One region of the Phaeacidiphilus oryzae TH49 genome, then DNA from elsewhere that is predicted to be linked to it. Evidence: predicted binding sites of a transcription regulator. Region 1 holds the regulator's gene; each other region holds the start of a gene.
What was found. The regulator HrcA, encoded in region 1, represses chaperone genes, less so after heat shock. The targets are predictions, from matches to a motif close to TTNGCACTCNGNNNNNCNGAGTGCNAA.
Positions count from the first base shown of each region.

Region 2: groES (co-chaperone GroES) is a predicted target of HrcA. The motif match lies at 2,771-2,797, and genes of this name have one in related genera.
Region 3: BS73_RS17560 (FmdB family zinc ribbon protein) is a predicted target of HrcA. The motif match lies at 2,597-2,623, and genes of this name have one in related genera.

Region 1 covers NZ_JQMQ01000005.1:5,080,659-5,086,538, forward strand. The annotation lists gene BS73_RS26155 (ATP-binding protein) at 1-1,176, shown strand, start outside; gene pspAB (PspA-associated protein PspAB) at 1,231-1,806, opposite strand; gene htpX (zinc metalloprotease HtpX) at 1,816-2,748, opposite strand; gene hrcA (heat-inducible transcriptional repressor HrcA) at 2,932-3,948, shown strand; gene dnaJ (molecular chaperone DnaJ) at 4,026-5,159, shown strand; gene BS73_RS26180 (16S rRNA (uracil(1498)-N(3))-methyltransferase) at 5,217-5,880, shown strand, end outside.
Region 2 covers NZ_JQMQ01000005.1:4,311,013-4,316,892, forward strand. The annotation lists gene tsaD (tRNA (adenosine(37)-N6)-threonylcarbamoyltransferase complex transferase subunit TsaD) at 1-432, shown strand, start outside; gene BS73_RS22985 (polysaccharide deacetylase family protein) at 617-1,492, shown strand; gene BS73_RS22990 (class I SAM-dependent methyltransferase) at 1,500-2,690, opposite strand; gene groES (co-chaperone GroES) at 2,944-3,252, shown strand; gene groL (chaperonin GroEL) at 3,365-5,002, shown strand; gene BS73_RS23005 (aminotransferase class V-fold PLP-dependent enzyme) at 5,280-5,880, opposite strand, start outside.
Region 3 covers NZ_JQMQ01000005.1:3,103,654-3,109,533, forward strand. The annotation lists gene BS73_RS17550 (penicillin acylase family protein) at 1-792, opposite strand, end outside; gene BS73_RS17555 (potassium/proton antiporter) at 1,064-2,515, shown strand; gene BS73_RS17560 (FmdB family zinc ribbon protein) at 2,633-2,989, shown strand; gene BS73_RS17565 (S-methyl-5'-thioadenosine phosphorylase) at 3,021-3,875, shown strand; gene mscL (large conductance mechanosensitive channel protein MscL) at 5,027-5,491, shown strand; gene BS73_RS37480 (hypothetical protein) at 5,564-5,794, opposite strand; gene BS73_RS17580 (sigma-70 family RNA polymerase sigma factor) at 5,850-5,880, opposite strand, start outside.

The DNA.
Region 1 (5,880 bases):
GCCGAGGAGACCCATCGCGCCGAGAGCGCCCGCACCCGGCTGCGCCTCCAGGTGTGGAACTTCATGTGGGGCGCCTTCGACGCCCACGAGCCCGACTCGCCGGCCCGCTCCCGGCGGCTGGCCGCGCTCGCCGAGCGGATCGCGGCGGGCGCCGACCGCGGCGCCCCGGCGCACTCCGGCCTCGCCGGCGCCTACCTGCTGGGCCTGCGCGCCTGGGACGCCGTGGTCCGCGGCGAGCCGTCCAGGACCGCGCTGCGCTACTCCCGGCTGGCCCTGGCCGACGGGCTGAGCTGGACCGAGCAGGACTGGTCCTTCGAGATCCCGGTGCTGGTCGCGCTGAGCCAGATGTACTGCGACCTCCCGGACCGGGCGGAAGAGCTCTTCGCGGACGGCATCGCCGAGTTCGAGGAGGCCGGCTGGCGCGGCGCCCATCTCGCCTTCGGGCACACCATCCTGGGCCTGATCCGCTACCGCCGCGGCCGGCTCGCGGACGCCGAGAGCTCCGCCCGCTCCGGGCTCGAACTGGCCCAGCGGGTGGGCGCGCGGGTCCCGGTGCACTGGTACGCGGTGGGCACCCTGATCCAGATCCTGCTGGCCCGGGGCCGTACCGCGGAGGCCGCCGGGCTGGCCGAGCGCCACGGCTTCCAGGCGCCCTACTCCCGAGCGGTGACCTTCCCGGACTCGCAGGCGGTCCGCGGGCAGCTGCTGCTGGCCACCGGCGACGTGGCCGGGGCGATCCGCGAACTGGCGGAGGCCGGGGCCCGGCTGGACTCCCGCGCGATGCTCAACCCGGCCTGGTGCCCCTGGCTGCCGACGCTGGCCGAGGCGCACGCCGCGGCCGGCACGCGGGACCGCGCCCGTGAGCTCGCCGACGAGGCGGTCGCCCGCGCGATCCGCTTCGGCACCTCCTCCGCCCACGGCGCGGCGCTGCGGGTCCGCGCGGGGCTGGAGGAGGGGACGCGGCGGGTGGAGCTCCTGGACCAGGCGGTCGGCCTGCTGGCCGCGTCCCCCGCGGCCTACGAGCACGCCTGCGCGGTCACCGACCTCGCCGAGGCGCTCGCCGCGGAGGGCCTGCGCCGGCCGGCCGAGGAGCAGTACCGCAAGGCCCTCCAGCTGGCCCGCGGGTGCGACGCCGACCCCCTCACCAGCAGAGCCTCCCGCGCCCTCGCGGGCTGAGCGCCGGCCCGGGGGAGGCCGAAGGGCGAGTCCGGAGTGCGAGGTCGGGAGGGGCTACAGCCCCGGGGCGCCCCAGACCGGGAACCAGCGGCCGAGGTCCTGCTCGACCTTGAGGTCGTTGCCGATCATGGCCTTGATCTGGAGTTCCAGGGCGTTGTTGCGCTTCTCGCCGCCGGACTTCGCGGGCGCGAACGGGTAGAAGGTGCCGCGCTTGTAGAGGTAGACCAGCGCGAGCTTCTGCCCCTCGGCGTTCTGGAAGGCGACCAGCGAGCAGAGCAGCTGCGGCCCGAACCCGTTGTCCTGGAGCGCGGTGTTCACCGCGTGGACGTCGTTGACCAGCGAGACCAGGTCGTCGGCCGGCTGCCGGGAGAGCAGCCAGGTGTAGCCGTAGGAGTCCCGGCTGATCTCCACCGGGTGGCCCTGGTCGGCGTTGAGCAGCGCCTCGACGTCGCTCTGCACCTGGGCGAACGCCCCGCCCTCGGCGGCCGCGAAGCAGACCGAGCCGAGGCCGGTCGGCTTGAAGCCGGCCGCCGCCTCCAGGGTGATCGCGGCGGAGGGGAGTCCGAAGAGCTGGTCCAGATCGGGTTTGACCGGCTTGGTGCGGCCGAGGAGGGTGTCCAGGAATCCCATGGCTCTCGGTCAGCCCCTTCCGAGCTGGGCGGAGATGCGGCCGAGCTGCTCCAGCCGCTGCTCCAGGGACGGGTGGGTGGAGAGGAGGTTGCTCGCCGTCTCGCGGGCCTTGAAGGCCGGCGCGAAGTAGAAGGCGTTGAACGGCTCGGCCTGGCGGAGGTCCTGGGTGGGGATGGCGCCCATCGCCCCGGTGACCTTGGTCAGCGCGGAGGCCAGCGCGGACGGCCGCCCGGTGAGGAGCGCGGCCGAGCGGTCCGCGGAGAGCTCGCGGTAGCGGGAGAGCATCCGGGTCAGCAGGAAGCTGATCGCGTAGACGACCACGCTGAACAGGATGACCACCAGCAGGACCAGGCCCTCGTTGCGGTCGTCGTCGTCGTCCCGGCCGCCGAAGCCGCCCCAGAAGCCCATCTCGATGCCGATCCGGGTGATGAAGCCGGCCATCACGCCCAGGAATCCGGCGATCGTCATGACCGCGACGTCCTTGTGCGCGACATGCGAGAGCTCGTGGGCGAGGACGCCCTCCAGTTCGTCGGTCTCCAGCCGGCGGAGCAGTCCGGTGGTGGCGCAGACCACCGCGTTCTTCTGGTTGCGGCCGGTGGCGAAGGCGTTCGGCACGTCGGTCTCGGCGACGCAGACCTTCGGCTTGGGCATGTCGGCCAGAGCACACAGCCGGTCCACCACGCCATGGAGTTCGGGGAACTGCTCCGGGGAGACCTCCTTGGCCCCCATGCTGAAGGCGGCGATCCTGCCGCTGAACCAGAACTGCAGAATGAAGAGGCCGCCTGCGATGACGACCACGATCGGCCATGCTCCCCGAAGGAGCACGATGAGCGCTCCGACGAAGACCACGTAGAGCAGCCCGATCAGGAACATGGTGCTCACCATGCGCGTGGTGAGACCGCGGTCCGGAGCGAATCGGGTCTTGGTCGGCGTACTGCTCATGGGCCCTTCTCCTCGTCGGGGCGATCGGCGATGCGGATGGTCACACACCCCACCTAGGGGACGTCCGAAGGCCCCCGGTCGTTCCTGTCAGCAGGTCGTTGGTCCTAGACTGGCGGGTACCGTACTGGCACTCAGCCTTCCAGAGTGCCAGTCGGAACGCCAGGACCGTAGGAGGTGGGTGCCATGCTGGACGAACGGAAGCTCGCCGTGCTGCGTGCCATCGTCCAGGACTACGTCGGTACGGAGGAGCCGGTGGGGTCCAAGGCCCTGGTGGAGCGGCACAGCCTGGGTGTCTCGCCGGCCACGGTGCGCAACGACATGGCCGCCCTGGAGGAGGACGGTTACATCGCCCAGCCGCACACCAGCGCGGGCCGGGTGCCCACCGACAAGGGGTACCGCCTCTTCGTGGACCGGCTCGCCGAGGTCAAGCCGCTCTCCCAGCCGGAGCGCCGGGCGATCCACCAGTTCCTGGACGCCGCCGTCGACCTCGACGACGTCGTCTCCCGCACCGTGCGGCTGCTGGCCACGCTGACCCGCCAGGTCGCGGTGGTGCAGTACCCCTCGCTGACCCGTTCGACGGTTCGCCATATCGAGTTGCTCCAGCTCGCCCCCGCGCGGCTGATGCTGGTGCTGATCACCGACACCGGCCGGGTCGAGCAGCGGCTGATCGACTGCCCGGCGCCGGTCGGCGAGATGGTGGTCGCGGACCTCCGCGCCCGGCTCAACGCCAAGGTCGGCGGCCAGCGCTTCGCCCAGGTGCCCAGGCTGGTGCTGGACCTTCCGGAGGCGTTCGAGCGGGACGACCGGCCGATCGTCACCACGGTCCTGGCGACCCTGTTCGAGACGCTGGCCGAGCAGACCGAGGAGCGGGTGATGCTCGGCGGCACGGCGAACCTGACCCGCTTCGCCCACGACTTCCCGCGCACCATCGCGCCGGTGCTGGAGGCGCTGGAGGAGCAGGTGGTGCTGCTCCGGCTGCTCGGGGAGACGGGCGACTCCGAAGTGTCCGTCCGGATCGGCCACGAGAACGCCTATGAGGGACTCAATTCCACGTCGGTGGTCTCGGTGGGCTACGGTTCGGGCGACGAGTCCGTCGCGAAACTGGGGGTGGTCGGACCCACCCGGATGGACTACCCGGGCACCATGGGCGCGGTACGGGCGGTGGCCCGTTACGTCGGCCAGATCCTGGCGGCGTCGTGATGGCGGGGCCGGAGGCGGACAGGCGCAGCCGAGCTGAGTACAGCGTCCCATCGAGATTCCAAGCGGAGCATTGAGAAGTGGCCACGGACTACTACGCGGTTCTCGGCGTCCGGAAGGACGCGAGCCAGGACGAGATCAAGAAGGCATTCCGCCGCCTGGCCCGCGAACTGCACCCGGACGTCAATCCAGATCCCAAGACGCAGGAGCGCTTCAAGGAGATCAACGCCGCGTACGAGGTCCTCTCGGACCCGCAGAAGCGCCAGATGTACGACCTGGGCGGCGATCCTCTCTCCAACGGCGGCGGCGCCGGCGGCTTCGGGCAGGGCGCCGGCTTCGGGTTCAGCGACATCATGGACGCCTTCTTCGGCGCGGCCGGCGGCCAGCGCGGACCGCGCTCGCGGACCCGGCGCGGCCAGGACGCCATGATCCGCATCGACATCTCGCTCAACGAGGCGGCCTTCGGCACCACCAAGGACATCCAGGTGGACACCGCCGTCGTCTGCTCCACCTGCAACGGCGAGGGCGCGGCCCCCGGCACCAGCCCGCAGACCTGCGACATGTGCCGCGGCCGCGGTGAGGTCTCCCAGGTCACCCGCTCGTTCCTGGGCCAGGTCATGACCTCCCGGCCCTGCCCGCAGTGCCAGGGCTTCGGCACCGTCGTGCCCACCCCCTGCCCGGAGTGCGCCGGCGACGGACGGGTGCGCGCCCGCCGCACCCTCACGGTCAAGATCCCGGCCGGTGTGGACAACGGCACCCGGATCCAGCTGGCCGGCGAGGGCGAGGTCGGCCCCGGCGGCGGCCCGGCCGGCGACCTCTACGTCGAGGTCTCGGAGAACGCCCACCCGATCTTCCAGCGCCGGGGCGACGACCTCCACTGCACGGTCACCCTGCCGATGACGGCGGCCGCGCTGGGCACCAAGGTGCCGCTGGAGACCCTGGACGGCCCGGAGGAGGTCGACATCCGGCCCGGTACCCAGTCCGGCCAGTCGATCCCGCTGCACAACCGGGGCATCACCCACCTGCGCGGCGGCGGCCGCGGCGACCTGATAGTGCATGTCGAGGTGCAGACCCCCAGCAAGCTGGACGCGGAGCAGGAGGAGCTGGTCCGCCGGCTCGCCCGGCTGCGCGGCGAGGAGCGGCCGAACGGCCACTTCGCGCCCGGCCAGCAGGGCCTGTTCTCCCGGCTGAAGGACGCCTTCAACGGGCGGTAGGCCGCACCGCCCCCCGATCTCCGCCGCCGTCACTCCGCACGTGGGAGCCGTACCGCCATGACCGCACCGGTCTTCGTCGTTCCGTCCGAGAGCCTGGCGGGCGTCGCGCCCGGTGCGGTGGTGCGTCTCCACGGGCCGGAGGGGCGGCACGCGGTGTCGGTGAAGCGGCTCGCGCAGGGCGAGCGGCTGGTGCTGACGGACGGTCAGGGCACCGGGGCGGCCGGCACGGTGACCGCGGTCGAGGGCAAGGACCAGTTGGAGGTCCGGGTGGACGAGCCGCTCGCGGAGCCCGCCCCCGGGGTGCGGGTCACCGTGGTGCAGGCGCTGCCCAAGGGCGACCGTGGCGAGCTGGCCGTCGAGACCATGACCGAGGTCGGGGTGGACGAGGTGGTGCCGTGGGCCGCCTCCCGCTGCATCACCCAGTGGCGCGGGGACCGGGGGGAGAAGGCGCTGGCCAAATGGCGCTCGGCGGCCCGGGAGGCGGGGAAGCAGTCCAGGCGGCTGCGGTTCCCCGAGGTCGGCGGACTGGCGACCACCCGTCAGGTCGCCACGCTGATCGCCGAGTCCGACTTCGCCGCGGTGCTCCACGAGGAGGGCGCCCGGCCGCTGGCCACCGAGCCGCTGCCGGAGAGCGGGCGGATCCTCCTGGTGGTGGGCCCCGAGGGCGGGGTGGCCCCGGACGAGCTGGCGGCCTTCGCCGAGGCCGGTGCCGCCTCCTACC
Region 2 (5,880 bases), 770 kb from region 1:
CCGCGGGACGCCGCCTTCGACTTCTCCTTCTCCGGGCTGAAGACCGCGGTGGCGCGGTGGGTCGAGGCCAGGCGGCGGGCCGGCGAGGAGGTCCCGGTGCGGGACGTGGCCGCGTCCTTCCAGGAGGCGGTGACCGACGTCCTCACCCGCAAGGCGGTCCGCGCCTGCCGGGAGAACGGCGTGGACCACCTGATGATCGGCGGCGGCGTGGCCGCCAACTCGCGGCTCCGGGCGATGGCCCAGGAGCGCTGCGAGAAGGCCGGCATCCGGCTCCGCGTCCCGCGGCCGAAGCTGTGCACGGACAACGGGGCGATGGTGGCCGCGCTGGGCGCGGAGATGGTCCGGCGGAACCGGACGGCCTCGGCCTTCGACCTCTCCGCCGACTCCTCGCTGCCGGTGACCGAGACCCACGTCCCGGCGCGAAGCGAGTAAGCGGAACAGTTCGCTCCCGATCCTTCATGCCCGCCGCTTACCGAGGTCTCACCGGATAGGCCACTCGTTCCCGGCTGTGCCGCGGCTGTGGCCCCGCTTTGTTCGTCTACGCTCCGAGCCATCCCGCGCATCTCGCGGGACGGCGGCGGGACGGGCTCCGATCGGGAGCGGACAGGGGGCAGGGATGCACCGGCGGATCGGGGTCGCGGCGGGGGCCGCGGCGCTGCTGCTGACGCTGGCGGGATGCGGCGGCGGGGGGTCCTCGGGGAGCGGCGGCGGAACCGCCTCCGGGACCGGAAGCCCGGCGGCCGCAGGCGGCGTCGGCGGAGGCGGCGGGGGTTCCGGAAGCGGTGCCGCGGCCGGCGCCGCGGTCTGGTCGAAGTGGGGGCTCAAGCCGCTCCCGCCGGCCCCGGCGGCGCCCGCCGACCGGCCGATCAAGCTCTCCCGCACCGGCCCGGTGCCGGTCTTCTCCCGGGTGCCGACCACCCAGCGGGTGGTCTTCATCACCATCGACGACGGTCTGGTCAAGGACCCCCGTTTCGTCGAGATGGAAAGGGAGCTGCACGTCCCGATCACGATGTTCCTGATGAACGACGCGATAAAGGACGACTACGGGTACTTCAGGTCCCTGCAGGCGCTCGGGTACTCGATCCAGAACCACACCCTCCACCACCCGGTGATGAGCAGGCTCGGCCTGGCCCAGCAGAGGAACGAGATCTGCGGAGACCAGAAGATCCTCACCGCCGAGTACGGCACCGCCCCGTACCTCTTCCGCCCGCCCTACGGCGCCTACGACCGGGCGACCCGGGAGGCGGTGCGGGCCTGCGGGCCGGCCGCCATCGTCTACTGGACCGACACCATGGAGATCACCGGGATCCGGTACCAGAACGGGCGGCTGCGCCCGGGGGACATCATCCTCGCCCACTTCCGGGGGCCCCAGCAGCTCAAGGGCGAGAGGATGACCGCGATGTTCGCCAACATGGTCAAGCGGATCGAGGAGCAGGGCTTCACGGTCGGCCGGCTGGACGACTACATCTCCCGGCCGGGGCAGGCCGGCTGACGTCGGGTCAGCCCGCCGCCGCCGGGTGTCCCACCAGCATGGTCGGCGCCCCGTCGGCGCGGGTGAGGAACACCGTGGCGGCGTTCGGGCCGGCGGGCTTCACCTTGCGGCGGAGCTCCTCCGGCTCGACCGCCGAGCCGCGCTTCTTCACGGTGAGGTTGCCGACCTCGCGCTCGCGCAGCAGCGCCCGCAGCCGCTTCAGGTTGAAGGGCAGCACGTCGGTGATCCGGTACGCGGAGGCGTAGGGGGTGGCGGTCAGCCGCTCCGAGGACAGATAGGCGATGGTCGGGTCGATCAGCGTCGCTCCGCCGAGCTCCGCGGCGACCTCGGCCACCAGATGGGCGCGGATCACCGCGCCGTCCGGCTCGTAGAGGAAGCGGCCCACCGGCGCGGACGGGGGGTCCGGAAGCCGGCCGCCGGCCAGGGAGGCGCTGGACGGCAGCAGGGTGGCCCGGTGCGGGGACGCGGCGGCGGGCGCCGTGCCGAACCACAGCGCGGCCTCCTTGACGTCGCCCGACTCCGAGACCCACTCCGCCTCGACCCCGTCCGGCACCGCCTCGTGCGGGATGCCGGGGGCCACCTTGACCGCGGCGCAGCGGAACCGCCCGGCGGAGGCGGCCGCCAGCGCCCAGCTGAGCGGGGGCGAGTACGCCTCGGGGTCGAAGGTCCGGCCGCGGGCGGTGCGGCGGGCCGGGTCGGTGAAGAGCGCGTCGCAGCCGGCCGTGTCGACGGCGGTCACGTCGGCGCAGACCACCTCGATGCGGTCGGCGAGGCCGAGGGCGGCGGCGTTGGCCTCGGCGGCGGCGCAGGCCTCCGGGTCGCGGTCGACGGCGAGGACGCCGAGGCCGGCGCGGGCCAGGGCGATCGCGTCGCCGCCGATGCCGCAGCAGAGGTCGGCCACCCGGGTGGCGCCGAGCTCCGCGAAGCGGGCGGCGCGGTGGGCGGCGACGGAGGCGCGGGTGGACTGCTCGACGCCGTTCGCAGTGAAGTACATCCGGGGGGCGTCCGGGCCGAATTTCGCTCCGGCGCGTTGGCGGAGTCGCGCCTGGGTGAGCGCGGCGGAGACCAGCTCCGGGGGGTGGGTCCTGCGGAGGCGGCTGGCGAGGGCGAGTTCTTCGCCGGGAGCGTAATCGGCGAGCTCCGCCAGGAGGGCCTGGCCTTCGGGGCTGAACAGGGTGCGGATCTCCACGGGGGTCATTCTCTCCGGTCGCAGGGGGTGTTCTCCCCGTGGCGGCTCCGGGGGTGGCGACTCGAGAACGCGGCGCGCCCCGCGCCACGTTGGCACTCTGGTTGACTGAGTGCTAATGGCTGTCTAATGTCTTCGTTGGCACTCTCCCACGGAGGGTGCCAGCAGCGACAAGGCAGGTCCGGCACCCGCGACGACGGGCCCACCAGGTTCGCGACCCTGACATGACACACCCCGTTGATCCTCCGAAGGGGGAGGTCGGATCGTGACGACCGCCAGCAGCAAGGTTGCCATCAAGCCGCTTGAGGACCGCATCGTGGTCCAGCCGCTCGACGCCGAGCAGACCACGGCCTCGGGCCTGGTCATCCCGGACACCGCCAAGGAGAAGCCCCAGGAGGGCGTCGTCCTGGCCGTGGGCCCGGGCCGCTTCGAGGACGGCAACCGTCTGCCGCTCGACGTGAAGACCGGCGACGTCGTTCTGTACAGCAAGTACGGCGGCACCGAGGTCAAGTACAACGGCGAGGAGTACCTCGTCCTCTCGGCTCGCGACGTGCTCGCGATCATCGAGAAGTAAGTCCAGCGGCGTAGCAAGGTATCGCTGTACGCATCGTCGTGACCCGCCCCGGGTCTCCGTGTCACACATGACCGGGGCCCGGGGCGCGGTTGTTGAGAGGGAAGACCTGAGCATGGCGAAGATCCTGGAGTTCGACGAGCACGCCCGCCGCGCGCTGGAGCGGGGCGTCAACAAGCTTGCCGACACAGTCAAGGTGACCATCGGCCCCAAGGGCCGCAATGTCGTCATCGACAAGAAGTTCGGCGCCCCCACCATCACCAACGACGGCGTCACCATCGCCCGTGAGGTCGAGGTCGACGACCCGTTCGAGAACCTCGGCGCCCAGCTGGTGAAGGAGGTGGCGACCAAGACCAACGACATCGCGGGTGACGGCACCACCACCGCCACCGTCCTGGCCCAGGCGCTGGTCAACGAGGGCCTGCGGAACGTCGCCGCCGGCGCCGGCCCCGCCGGGCTGAAGAAGGGCATCGACGCCGCCGTCCAGGCCGTCGCCGAGCACCTGCGCAAGGTCGCCCGCCCGATCGAGGGCAAGGACGACATCGCCGCGGTCGCCGGTCTGTCCGCCCAGGACCCGCAGGTCGGCGAGCTGATCGCAGAGGCGATCGACAAGGTCGGCAAGGACGGCGTGATCACCGTCGAGGAGTCCCAGACCTTCGGTCTCGAACTGGACTTCACCGAGGGGATGCAGTTCGACAAGGGCTACCTGTCCCCGTACATGGTCACCGACCAGGACCGCCAGGAGGCCGTCCTGGAGGACCCGTACATCCTGATCCACCAGGGCAAGATCTCGTCGATCCAGGACATGCTGCCGCTGCTGGAGAAGATCCTCCAGGCGAACAGCTCCAAGCCGCTGCTGATCATCGCCGAGGACGTCGAGGGCGAGGCGCTCTCCACCCTGGTGGTCAACAAGATCCGCGGCACCTTCAACGCCGTCGCGGTGAAGGCCCCCGGCTTCGGCGACCGCCGCAAGGCCATCCTGGGCGACATCGCCACCCTGACCGGCGGCCAGGTCATCGCCGAGGAGGTCGGCCTCAAGCTCGACCAGGTCGGCCTTGAGGTGCTCGGCACCGCCCGGCGCGTCACCGTCACCAAGGACGACACCACCATCGTCGACGGTGCCGGCGACAAGACCGCCGTCGAGGGCCGGGTCAACCAGATCAAGGCCGAGATCGAGGCCTCGGACTCCGACTGGGACCGCGAGAAGCTGCAGGAGCGGCTGGCCAAGCTGGCCGGCGGCGTCTGCGTCATCCGCGTCGGCGCGGCCACCGAGGTCGAGCTGAAGGAGAAGAAGCACCGCCTGGAGGACGCGATCTCCGCCACCCGCGCGGCGATCGAGGAGGGCATCGTCGCCGGCGGCGGCGCCTCCCTGGTGCACTCCGCCAAGGTGCTGGAGGACGGCCTCGGCCTGAAGGACGACGAGGCCACCGGTGTCGCCGTGGTCCGCCGCGCGCTGGTCGAGCCGGCCCGCTGGATCGCCACCAACGCCGGCCAGGAGGGCTACGTCGTCACCTCCAAGACCGCCGACCTGAAGAACGAGCGCGAGGGGTACAACGCCGCGACCGGCGAGTACACCGACCTCGTCAAGATCGGCGTCATCGACCCGGTCAAGGTCACCCGCTCCGCGCTGGAGAACGCCGCGTCGATCGCGGCGCTGCTGCTCACCACCGAGACGCTGGTGGTCGAGAAGCCGGAGGAGGAGTCGGACGAGGCGGCCGGCGGCCACGGCCACTCGCACGGCCACGCGCACTGAGGTTGCCACCTCTGAGCTGAGCCCGCTCGGGGGGTTCTTGGGGCTTTCGCCCCAGGGCCCCAGGGCGGGCTTTGCGCGTTACGGGGGGCAAGCGGGTCTTCGCGGGCGGGTGCGGCGCCGTTGACCGCTGGGCGCGCAGTTCCCCGCGCCCCTGATGTGCCTGGCCCTTCGGGCCGCACATCAGCGGCGCTCCCCGGGTTTCAGCGCCGAAGGCGCGAAATCAGGGGCGCGGGGAACTGCGCGCCCAGCGGTCAACGGCGCCGCACCCGCGGACGGCTCAGCCGGTGGACGCCCGTAGCGCGGCTATCGCGGAGCGAACATCCTCGCGCGTGTTGAACACGTGGAACGAGACCCGCAGCGCGCCCGCCCGGTGCGAGGTGACCACCGACGGCGACGCCAGCGGCGGAGCCCCCGGCAGGGAGACGATCGCGGAGGCGTTTTCCGCGACCGGCTTGTAGCCCAGATCCGTCGCCGCCTCCCGGAACTCCCGCGCCAGCGCCAGGTCATGGCGGTTGATCCGGTCGATCCCGACCTCCGCGAGGAACGCCAGCGACTCCGCGGTGGCGACGCACCCCAGCCAGTCCGGCGTCGAGTCGAAGCGCCGCGCGTCCGCGGCCTGCTCGACCGCGTCGTAGGTGTTCGCCCACGGGTCCTCCGCCGAGTACCACCCGGGGCCGACCGGCCGCAGCCCGTCCTCCCGCGCCGCCGTCCCGTCCAGCACGCAGAAGCCGACGCTGCGCGCTCCCAGCAGCCACTTGAAGCAGCCGCAGACCCAGTAGTCCGCGTCGGCGGCGTCCAGCGGCAGCCAGCCGGCCGCCTGGGTGGCGTCCACCAGCAGCCGCGCCCCCCGCTCCCGGCAGACGGCGTGCAGCGCGCGC
Region 3 (5,880 bases), 2.0 Mb from region 1:
GGGCCCGCCGTTGGAGGTGTCCGCCGTCGACCCGGAGGTGCCCGAGCCCGACCCCGAGCCCGAACTCCCGGACGAGGAGGCCGGCTTGACGACGCTGCCGGCGCTGCCGGCCGAGTCCGGGAAGAGCTGGGCGATCTGCTGCTTGCTGAAGTCCTCGGAGAGCAGCGCCCGTTCGATCTCCTGCTGCATGTTGCCGCTCTGCGTCCAGGCCAGCGCCTTGAGCCAGGCGACCGAGTCCACCGGCGTCCACTTCGCGGGCTGGTAGCCGCCGTGGACGGTGCCCAGCAGGGGGTACTCGACGGAGGCCCCGGAACCGCCCGGGTGGTCGGCCAGCCAGGCGTTCACCCCGTCCGTGAAGGACCGCAGATAGCGCTTGGTCGAGGCGGAGAGCTCGTGGTCGTACTCCTGCTGGGCCACCTGGCGCCAGCCCATGGAGCGGACGAAGGCGTCGGTCTCGATCTCGCGGCTGCCGAACATCTCGGAGAGGGTGCCGGCGGTGATGTGCCGGTCCACGTCCATCTGCCAGAAGCGGTCCTGGGCCTGCACGTACCCCTGCGCCTGGAAGAGGTCCGCGGCGCTGTCCGCGTAGATCTGCGGGATGCCGTTCCCGTCCCGCCGTACGTCCACCGGGCCGGAGAGACCGGACAGATGGATCTGCCCCGAGGTCTGCGGGAAGGACGCGCGCACGGTACGGACACTCAGGTAACCCCCGGCCACCACGCCGAGGACTACCAGGACGGCCACCACGACGACGAGGAGTCGGGTGCGCCGGGACTTCTTGGAGCGGGGCATCAGGGTCCTTGTGGGGCGAGGGCACTTCACCGCCGTGCGCTGCGGAGCGCGGTGGCGGGCCGACGGTAACACTACGGCGCCCGGGCCCCTCCGGACGATCCGCCGGCCGCCCGCGGCGGCCTCCCTCCCCGCCCCCTCCTCGCCGTCCCCGCCTTCGCGGTCGAATGATCAAGAGATGGTAAAATCTTGAACCCGTGACGACTTGAGAGCCGCGAGGTGCCGCTGCGTGTCGATAGACCGTCTCAACGTCCTGCTGCTCGCCGCCTCCGCCGTGCTGCTCGTGGCCGTCGCCGCCGTGCGCGTCTCCACCCGGAGCGGGCTGCCCACGCTGCTCATCTACCTGGGGCTCGGGGTCGCACTCGGGCAGGACGGTCTCGGTCTCCACTTCGACGACGCGCTGCTCACCCAAGTCCTCGGCTACACCGCCCTGGTGGTGATCCTCGCCGAGGGCGGCCTCGGCACGAAGTGGCAGTCCATCAGGCCGGCCGTGCCGGCGGCCGCCGTGCTGGCCACGGTCGGGGTCGGGATCAGCGTCGGGGTCACCGCCCTCGGCGCCCGCTACCTGGTCGGCCTGGACTGGCGGACGGCGCTGCTGCTCGGCGCGATCGTCTCCTCCACGGACGCGGCCGCGGTGTTCTCGGTGCTGCGCCGGGTCCCGCTGCCGGGACGGCTCTCCGGACTGCTGGAGGCCGAGTCCGGTTTCAACGACGCCCCCACGGTGATCCTGGTGGTCGCCTTCGCCGCCACCGGGCACTCGGTGGAGAGCTGGTACGTGCTGGTCGGTGAGGTGGCCCTGGAGCTGGCGATCGGACTCGCGGTGGGCCTGGTGGTCGGCCGGCTCGGCGAGCTGGGACTGCGCAAGATCGCCCTGCCGTCCTCCGGCCTCTACCCGATCGCGGTGATAGCGCTGATCTTCCTGGCGTACGCGGGCGGGGCGATGGGGCACGGCTCGGGATTCCTGGCGGTGTACGTCTGCGCGCTGGTCCTGGGCAACTCCAAGCTGCCGCACGGCCAGGCCACCCGGGGCTTCGCCGAGGGACTGGCCTGGGTGGCGCAGATCGGCATGTTCGTGATGCTCGGCCTGCTGGTCGATCCGCACACCCTGGGCGGGGCGGTGCTGCCGGCGGTGGTGGTCGGACTGGTGCTGGTGCTGGTCGCCCGCCCGCTCTCGGTGGGGCTCAGCCTGCTGCCGTTCCGGCTGCCCTGGGCGGACCAGGGGCTGCTCTCCTGGGCGGGGCTGCGCGGGGCGGTGCCGATCGTGCTGGCCACCATCCCGCTGGTGCGCGGGGCCGCGGGCGCGCAGCGGCTGTTCGACACCGTCTTCGTCCTGGTCGTGGTCTTCACCCTGGTCCAGGGCCCGACGCTGCCCTGGGTGGCCCGGCGGCTGCGGATCTCCGAGCAGGCCCACGCGGACGACCTGGGCGTGGAGTCCGCTCCGCTGGAGCGGCTGCACGGGCACCTCCTCTCGGTCGCGCTGGCGCCGGGCAGCCGGCTGGCCGGTGTCGAGGTCCGCGAACTGCGCCTGCCGCCCGGGGCGGCGGTGACCCTGGTGGTGCGGAACGGCAGCAGCTTCGTGCCCGGCCTGGACACCGTGCTCAGCCCCGGCGACGAGTTGCTGGTGGTGGCGACCGACGAGGTCCGGGACAGGGCCGAGCGCCGGCTGCGGGCGGTGGACCGCGGCGGGAAGCTGGCCGGCTGGCTGGGCACCCGGGAGCGTTACTGAGGGGGCCGGCGGGGTTCCGCGTGAAGTCGCGGCGGGCTGCGGTGGACTAAGGGGCGGGGAATGCCGCATCATGGATCGTCGTTAGCACTCACCAAGGACGAGTGCCAGGAGGATCACGTGCCCACCTACCAGTACCAGTGCACCGAGTGCGGGAACGGCCTCGAGGCGGTGCAGAAGTTCACGGACGACGCGCTGACCGAGTGCCCGGAGTGCAGCGGCCGCCTGCGCAAGGTGTTCTCCGCGGTGGGCGTGGTCTTCAAGGGCTCCGGCTTCTACCGCACGGACAGCCGCAGCTCCAGCTCTTCCAGCTCCACCGGCTCCAGCAAGAAGTCCGACTCCTCTTCGTCCTCGTCGTCGGCGAACTCGTCGTCCTCGTCGAAGTCCTCGGACTCCTCTTCCTCGTCCTCGTCGGGCTCCTCCTCGACCTCCTCCTCGTCGGGGTCCTCGGCCTCCTCCTCGACCTCCGCCGCCTGAGCGGCCTCCGCGAGGCTCTAAGCTGCTCGCCATGGCGAGCAGCAGCACCGCGGCGGAGATCGGCGTCATCGGCGGATCGGGGTTCTACGCGTTCCTGGACGACGTGACCGAGGTCACCGTCGACACCCCGTACGGACCGCCGAGCGACTCGCTCTTCGTCGGCGAGGCGGCCGGGCGGCGGATCGCCTTCCTCCCCCGGCACGGCCGCCACCACCAGCTGCCGCCGCACCGGATCAACTACCGGGCCAACCTGTGGGCGCTGCGCTCGCTCGGCGTGCGCCAGGTGCTGGGCCCGTGCGCGGTCGGCGGCCTGCGGCCCGACCACGGGCCGGGCACCCTGGTCGTCCCCGACCAGCTGGTGGACCGCACCTCGGGCCGGGTGCAGACCTTCTACGACGGGCTGCCGCTGCCGACCGGCGAGGTGCCGAGGGTGGTGCACGTCTCCACCGCGGACCCGTACTGCCCCGCCGGGCGGGACGCCGCGCTGCGCGCCTCCCGGGGCTCCGGCTGGGAGCCGGTGGACGGCGGGACGCTGGTGGTCATCGAGGGCCCCCGCTTCTCCACCCGCGCCGAATCGCGCTGGTACTCCGCGCAGGGCTGGTCGATCGTCGGGATGACCGGGCACCCGGAGGCCGTCCTCGCTCGTGAACTGGGGCTCTGCTACACCTCGCTGGCGCTGGTGACCGACCTGGACGCCGGGGTGGAGACCGGCGACGGCGTCACCCACGAGGAGGTCCTCGCGGTCTTCGCGCAGAACATCGACCGGCTGCGGACCACCCTCTTCGACGTGGTCAAGGAGCTGCCGGCGGCCGCGGACCGGGACTGCCTGTGCGCCCACGCGCTGGACGGGCTGACCACCGGTCTCGAAGGCCTGCTGGAGGACTGAGGCCGAAGGCCGCGACTCCCCAACCTGCCTTGCGGGTGAGGCAGTTATCCACATCTGCGGACTTGTCCACAGGCCGGAGCTGTGCAGCCCCGTACCGCCCGCGCCGCCGGGAGGCTGGTTCCCACGACCAGCTCTCCCCCACCAAGGCGGTGCCCCGATGCGACTCCCCGCCCCCTCCTGGCCCCACCCGGCCTCGCCCACCACGGCGACCCAGTCCCCGGCCGGCTTCCCCGCCCGCCGGGTAATCCTGCCGGCCGGGCCTCCGCCCTCCCCCGCCGAGGTGCCGCCGCCGCCCGCGCCGGGAGCCGGCCGAGGGCCCGACCCGGGGCCCGACGTGGGTCAGTACGGCGGCGACCCCGCCGCGGCGGCCGAGGCCGAGGACTGGGGGTACGGGGACCCCTGCCTACCGTCGCCGGCCGTGAGCGGCGCGCCGGTCGCCGAGGGCTGCTCCGCGGAGTACACCCGGCCGGAAGGCGCGGGCGGCGGATGGGAACTCGACGGAGGAGGCGCCGGCCCACACCCGTGGGGGCGACCGGAGGGCTCCACCGAGCCTCCGCGATACGGCGGCCACGGCCGGACGGAGGGCCCCGGCGCGGGGGGCTGGGCCTTCGCAGGCGGAGAGGCCGCAGCGTTCGCGGCGACCCCTCGGCGCGACACCGGGGGCCAGGCATGGGCCGGGGATGACGACGGCAACGACGGCGGCGCCCCCGGAGCGGACGGAGTGGAGGTCGGCGGCGGTTGGCAGGCCAGCAGGGGGGACGGCAGCGGCGTCGGGGGCCCTGCCGGAGGCGGCACCGAGGGGGCGGCCGGCGGGCCGGAACCGAGCGCGCGCCGGTGCCGGAGGCGCGCATCGTGCCGGGGTTTCCGGCGATCCGCGCCGGCGGGGGGCGGCATCGGATGCCCGCGGCGCTGCGCCGGCGGCCGGGGCCCGTGGCCGCGGGACTGCTGGTCGCGGCGGCCACCCTCAGCGCCGGAGCGCTCCGCTCCGCGAGCTCCCCCGCGTCACATCTGTCCGCCGCGCCACTCGCCACTCAATGTCCCCGCGTTCACTCTCCCGAGTGAGCCGATGATCAGGGAATTCACCAGGACCTTCGGTCAATTGGTACGGTCCTGCCCGACTCGTACCCATCTATTCCTCTGAAGGCGGGGCCATGAACGGCTTCAAGAAGTTCCTGATGCGCGGCAACGTCCTCGACCTCGCGGTCGCGGTCGTCATCGGCGCGGCATTCACCAACATCGTCAACGCGCTGGTGAAGGGCGTGATCAACCCGATCGTCGGGGCCTTCGGCACCACGGACCTGACGAACTACAAGTCCTGCCTGTCGGGTTCCTGCACCCAGGCCAAGGACGGCACCGTCACCCACGGCATCTACATCCTGTGGGGCGACGTGGTCAGCGCCGCGCTGTCGTTCCTGATCACCGCCGCGGTGGTGTACTTCCTCTTCGTGCTGCCGATGAACCGGCTGATGGCCCGCTACATGAAGCCCGCCGAGGTGGTGGAGGAGAAGCCGGTCGAGGCGGAGATCCCGGCCCAGGCCACCGCGGACTCGCGGGAGATCGCCCTGCTGGCGGAGATCCGCGACCTGCTGGAGGCGCAGCGCAACGGTCAGCGCTGAGGCGCGGGGCACCCGTGGCCGTATCGCCCGTGACACCGGTCACACCGGCGACGCCGCTGACGCCGTGCCGGCTCAGTCGCCGTGGTGCGGGGGCCGCTCCCGCAGATACCAGTCCAGCGAGTCGTCCCGCCCCGCCGAGGACGGCCGCTCGCCCCAGCCGCGGTCGGTGTCGTCGGCCGAGACGGCGCTGAGCGGATCGTCGAAGACGATCCGCTCAGCGCGTCGGCCGTCGCCGCTCTGCGGCTTCCTGCCCTTGTTTTCGTTTTCGTCGTTGCCGTCGTTCTTGTCGTTCGTCTGATCCACGAGACCACCTCCAGCGCCGCACCCCGTCGGGCGGCTCAAGGGTACGTCCGACCGGTCAGGCCGCTTCGAAGCCGGCGTGGTCGGCG